Regions from separate parts of the Fictibacillus sp. b24 genome, predicted to be linked through region 1. Evidence: a T-box and tRNA genes for the amino acid it is inferred to sense, from the RefSeq annotation. Region 1 holds a T-box; the other holds one or more tRNA genes.
What was found. The T-box of region 1 lies ahead of ileS (isoleucine--tRNA ligase). A T-box ahead of a tRNA ligase gene usually reads a tRNA of that ligase, here a tRNA-Ile.
Positions count from the first base shown of each region.

Region 2: it has a tRNA-Ile gene. The T-box ahead of ileS (isoleucine--tRNA ligase) is inferred to sense a tRNA for this amino acid. The anticodon was not compared.

Region 1 covers NZ_JAUCES010000005.1:2,229,819-2,232,929, reverse strand. The annotation lists gene QUF49_RS11465 (RNA-binding protein) at 1-517, shown strand, start outside; gene QUF49_RS11460 (DivIVA domain-containing protein) at 594-1,103, shown strand; T-box leader at 1,143-1,372, shown strand; gene ileS (isoleucine--tRNA ligase) at 1,472-3,111, shown strand, end outside.
Region 2 covers NZ_JAUCES010000005.1:3,736,323-3,739,433, reverse strand. The annotation lists rRNA gene QUF49_RS19610 (16S ribosomal RNA) at 1-1,159, shown strand, start outside; tRNA gene QUF49_RS19605 (tRNA-Ile) at 1,248-1,324, shown strand; tRNA gene QUF49_RS19600 (tRNA-Ala) at 1,351-1,426, shown strand; rRNA gene QUF49_RS19595 (23S ribosomal RNA) at 1,558-3,111, shown strand, end outside.

The sequences.
Region 1 (3,111 bases):
AATGGTTTGTTATGACATTGAGTATCCCTCAAAGTTTTCTTCCATTGAACATAGAGACGTTCTAGGTGCGTTAATGAACATCGGTGTAAAACGAGGAAAGTATGGCGATATTTTAATTTCAGGGGATAACGTTCAGTTTATATGTGCTGCTGAGATTGCAGGATTCATTGAACTCAATTTAACAAAGATAGGAAAAACAGGTGTAAAGCTTCTTCCTATCAAAGAAAACGAATTAATTGAATCGAAAACAGAATATGACGAAAGAAACGGTACTGTATCATCACTGCGGCTTGACGTCATCGTGGCTGAAATATATAACTTGTCACGTGCAAAAGCGTCTCCATTCATTCAGCAAGGACGTGTGAAATTGAACCATAAAGTTACTGAACAAGTGGCAGCTGAAGTTATGGAGGGAGACGAGCTTTCAGTACGAGGATTTGGCAGAAGCAAGCTGATTGCAATAGAAGGAACGACAAAAAAAGAAAAATGGCGTATTCGTTATGGATTATTAAAATAAATTCCCGCTAAAGAAGGAATTTTAGAAAATTTGTCGAAATTAGGTAAAAAATAATGCATCTATGGAGGTGGCCGTTGTGCCTTTAACACCATTGGATATCCACAACAAGGAATTCACAAGAGGTTTCAGAGGGTATAGTGAAGATGAGGTTAATGACTTTTTAGATCAAGTCATTAAAGATTATGAAGCAGTGATTCGTGAAAAGAAGGAATTAGAGGAAACGGTTGCAAACCTTGAAGAAAAAATCTCTTATTTTAAAAACATTGAGGAAACACTAAATAAGTCGATTCTAATTGCTCAAGAAACAGGTGAAGAAGTAAAAAGAACAGCGTCAAAAGAAGCGCGCTTAATTGTTAAAGAAGCCGAAAAGAACGCTGACAGAATCATTAATGAATCACTTTCTAAATCTAGAAAGATCTCAATGGAGATTGATGAACTGAAAAAACAGTCATCTGTTTACCGCACGCGATTCAGAATGCTGATTGAAGCACAGCTTGAGATGCTAAAGAATGATGATTGGGATTCTTTAAATGCTCCTGAAAATCTTGACAGCTACGAACTTCAGGAAGTAAAGACGGAAGCTTGACATTCATTTAAAAAATCGCATATACTTTTCTAAGATTAATATGTGACGAAGACGGGGACAGTAAAATACTTTCTTTCTATTAAAGCGAACTGGGAAATGGTGCGAGCCTGGTATAGTGAAGTATTTGAAGATCACCCCTGAGTTCTTGGACTGAAATATTTGCAGTAAGTTCAAGCGCCTCATCCACGCTACGGATGACTAAGCGGGTTTTGTGATTATATCATGAACCTATTAGGGTGGTACCGCGGGTTAACCTTCTCGTCCCTACTGTTCGTTCAGTAGGGCTGAGAAGGTTTTTTTGTTTTCCGTGCAGTTACTAGAAAACCAAGTCATCTGTCACGTTTTATCGTAATGAAGGAGGAAAAATGATGAATTATAAAGACACGCTACTAATGCCAAAAACAGAGTTTCCGATGCGTGGGAATCTTCCGCAAAGAGAACCTGTTGTTCAGGAAAAGTGGAAAGAACTAAACATTTATGAAATGGTGCTTGAAAATACAAAGGATTTGCCGCCATTTATCTTACACGACGGACCTCCGTATGCGAATGGCGATATCCACATCGGGCATGCTGAAAACAAAATTCTAAAAGATATCATTGTTCGTTTCAAATCCATGACTGGTCATTATGCACCATATGTTCCAGGCTGGGATACACACGGATTGCCAATTGAAACGGCACTTACAAAAAGCGGGAAAGTAAAACGCAAAGAGCTGACTGTTGCAGAATTTCGTAAGCTTTGTGAAGAATATGCTCTTAAACAAGTTGATCATCAGCGTGAACAGTTTAAACGTCTAGGCGTTCGCGGTGACTGGGAAAACCCTTATATCACACTTGATAAAGGCTATGAAGCAAGACAGATTGAAGTATTCGGCGAGATGGCGAAGAGAGACTTGATCTATAAAGGGCTAAAGCCTGTTTATTGGTCACCATCATCAGAGTCCGCATTGGCAGAGGCGGAAATTGAATATCAAGATAAGCGTTCAGCTTCTATCTATGTAGCTTTTGATGTGAAAGATGGTAAAAGAGTTTTAGATACAGATGAAAAACTCGTAATCTGGACAACAACGCCATGGACGATTCCAGCAAACTTAGGAATCTCCGTTCACCCTGATTTGGATTATGTTTCTGTTCAAACTGAGAATGGTAAATATGTTGTTGCGGAAGCACTTTTAGAATCTCTTACAAAAGAATTCGAATGGGAACAGGCTGAAGTTGTTAAACGTTTCAAAGGTGCGGAAATTGAAAATGCCGTAGCAAGCCACCCGTTATATGGACGTGATTCACTTGTAATGCTCGGTGACCATGTTACAACGGACGCAGGAACAGGCTGTGTTCACACAGCTCCTGGACACGGGGAAGATGATTTCCTAGTAGGTAAGCGCTACGGTCTTGAAGTGTTGTGCCCTGTTGATGACAGAGGTGTAATGACAAAAGAAGCTCCTGGATTCGAAGGTCTATTTTACGATGAGGCAAATAAACCGATTACCGAACAATTACAAGAAAAAGGTGCTTTGTTAAAGCTTTCATTTATCACACACTCGTATCCCCATGACTGGAGAACAAAAAAGCCGGTAATCTTCCGTGCAACTGCACAGTGGTTTGCGTCCATTAAAGGTATCCGTGAAGATATGCTTCGCGCGATCGAAGAAGTGAACTGGGTTCCTACTTGGGGTGAGACGCGTCTTCACAACATGATCAAAGACCGTGAAGATTGGTGTATTTCCCGTCAAAGAGCATGGGGTGTTCCAATCCCTGTATTCTATGGTGAAGATGGGGAAGCAATCCTTACTGAAGAAACGATTGCTCATGTTGTAGAATTGTTTAGAGAACACGGTTCAAATGTTTGGTTTGAAAGAGAAGCGAAAGATTTGCTGCCTGAAGGGTTTACATCTCCTCACAGTCCGAACGGCCGTTTCTCAAAAGAAACAGATATTATGGATGTATGGTTTGATTCTGGAACATCACATTGGGGTGTGCTAGAAGAGAGAGAAAACTTAGTTCGGCC
Region 2 (3,111 bases), 1.5 Mb from region 1:
CTGACCGAGCAACGCCGCGTGAGCGATGAAGGCCTTCGGGTCGTAAAGCTCTGTTGTTAGAGAAGAACAAGTACGAGAGTAACTGCTCGTACCTTGACGGTACCTAACCAGAAAGCCACGGCTAACTACGTGCCAGCAGCCGCGGTAATACGTAGGTGGCAAGCGTTATCCGGAATTATTGGGCGTAAAGCGCGCGCAGGCGGTCTCTTAAGTCTGATGTGAAAGCCCACGGCTCAACCGTGGAGGGTCATTGGAAACTGGGAGACTTGAGTGCAGGAGAGAAAAGTGGAATTCCACGTGTAGCGGTGAAATGCGTAGAGATGTGGAGGAACACCAGTGGCGAAGGCGGCTTTTTGGCCTGTAACTGACGCTGAGGCGCGAAAGCGTGGGGAGCAAACAGGATTAGATACCCTGGTAGTCCACGCCGTAAACGATGAGTGCTAGGTGTTGGGGGGTTCCACCCTCAGTGCTGAAGTTAACACATTAAGCACTCCGCCTGGGGAGTACGACCGCAAGGTTGAAACTCAAAGGAATTGACGGGGGCCCGCACAAGCAGTGGAGCATGTGGTTTAATTCGAAGCAACGCGAAGAACCTTACCAGGTCTTGACATCCTTTGACCACTCTAGAGATAGAGCTTTCCCCTTCGGGGGACAAAGTGACAGGTGGTGCATGGTTGTCGTCAGCTCGTGTCGTGAGATGTTGGGTTAAGTCCCGCAACGAGCGCAACCCTTGACCTTAGTTGCCAGCATTCAGTTGGGCACTCTAAGGTGACTGCCGGTGACAAACCGGAGGAAGGTGGGGATGACGTCAAATCATCATGCCCCTTATGACCTGGGCTACACACGTGCTACAATGGATGATACAAAGGGTTGCGAAGCCGCGAGGCCAAGCCAATCCCAAAAAGTCATTCTCAGTTCGGATTGTAGGCTGCAACTCGCCTACATGAAGCCGGAATTGCTAGTAATCGCGGATCAGCATGCCGCGGTGAATACGTTCCCGGGCCTTGTACACACCGCCCGTCACACCACGAGAGTTTGTAACACCCGAAGTCGGTGGGGTAACCCTTTTGGGAGCCAGCCGCCGAAGGTGGGACAGATGATTGGGGTGAAGTCGTAACAAGGTAGCCGTATCGGAAGGTGCGGCTGGATCACCTCCTTTCTATGGAGATTATGAAACAGCTTCGACTGTTTCGTAAGTACACCTATTCTTCTTTTGTTCAGTTTTGAAGGAACTTAACTTCCTTTAGGGGCCTATAGCTCAGCTGGTTAGAGCGCACGCCTGATAAGCGTGAGGTCGATGGTTCGAGTCCATTTAGGCCCACCATTTTCATAATTTCATTATCCCATTAAGGGGCTTTAGCTCAGCTGGGAGAGCGCCTGCCTTGCACGCAGGAGGTCAGCGGTTCGATCCCGCTAAGCTCCACCATTGCACATCTTACGATGATGCATTTTTAAATTGTGTTCTTTGAAAACTAGATATCGACATCCAAACAATATGCAAGGCAGATAGATATTTATCTGCGCCAAGCAAGATCTTGATGTGTAAACATCATATAAGGTTAAGCTAGAAAGGGCGCACGGTGGATGCCTTGGCACTAGGAGCCGAAGAAGGACGGGACGAACACCGATATGCCTCGGGGAGCTGTAAGTAAGCATTGATCCGGGGATTTCCGAATGGGGGAACCCACCATCCGTAATGGGATGGTATCCATATCTGAATACATAGGGTATGAGAAGGCAGACCCGGGGAACTGAAACATCTAAGTACCCGGAGGAAGAGAAAGCAAATGCGATTTCCTGAGTAGCGGCGAGCGAAACGGAAACAGCCCAAACCAGAGGGCTTGCCCTCTGGGGTTGTAGGACACTCTACATGGAGTTACAAAGGAACGAAGTAGGTGAAGCGGTCTGGAAAGGCCAGCCAAAGAAGGTAACAGCCCTGTAGCTGAAACTTCGTTCTCTCCTGAGTGGATCCTGAGTACGGCGGGACACGTGAAACCCCGTCGGAATCCGGGAGGACCATCTCCCAAGGCTAAATACTCCCTAGTGACCGATAGTGAACCAGTACCGTGAGGGAAAGGTGAAAAGCACCCCGGAAGGGGAGTGAAATAGATCCTGAAACCGTGTGCCTACAAGTAGTCGGAGCCCATTAACGGGTGACGGCGTGCCTTTTGTAGAATGAACCGGCGAGTTACGATCCCGTGCAAGGTTAAGTTGATAAGACGGAGCCGCAGCGAAAGCGAGTCTGAATAGGGCGACATAGTACGTGGTCGTAGACCCGAAACCGTGTGATCTACCCATGTCCAGGGTGAAGTTCAGGTAACACTGAATGGAGGCCCGAACCCACGCACGTTGAAAAGTGCGGGGATGAGGTGTGGGTAGGGGTGAAATGCCAATCGAACACGGAGATAGCTGGTTCTCCCCGAAATAGCTTTAGGGCTAGCCTCGCGGCAAGATTCCTGGAGGTAGAGCACTGATTGGACTAGGGGCCCCCACAGGGTTACCGAATTCAGTCAAACTCCGAATGCCAGAGAATTATCCGCGGGAGTCAGACTGCGAGTGATAAGATCCGTAGTCAAAAGGGAAACAGCCCAGACCATCAGCTAAGGTCCCAAAGTATACGTTAAGTGGCAAAGGATGTGGAGTTGCCCAGACAACCAGGATGTTGGCTTAGAAGCAGCCACCATTTAAAGAGTGCGTAATAGCTCACTGGTCGAGTGACTCTGCGCCGAAAATGTAACGGGGCTAAACGTATCACCGAAGCTATGGCTTGTACCGTATGGTACAGGGGTAGGGGAGCGTTCGAAGTGCAGCGAAGTCAGACCGGAAGGACTGGTGGAGCGCTTTGAAGTGAGAATGCCGGTATGAGTAGCGAAAGACAAGTGAGAATCTTGTCCATCGAAAGCCTAAGGTTTCCTGAGGAAGGCTCGTCCGCTCAGGGTTAGTCGGGGCCTAAGCCGAGGCTGAAAAGCGTAGGCGATGGATAACAGGTTGATATTCCTGTACCACCTCCTTTCCGTTTGAACAATGGGGGGACGCAGTAAGGTAGGGTGAGCGCACTGATGGAATAGTGCGTCTAAGCAGTTAGGCTGTTGGGTAGGCAAATCCGCCCAA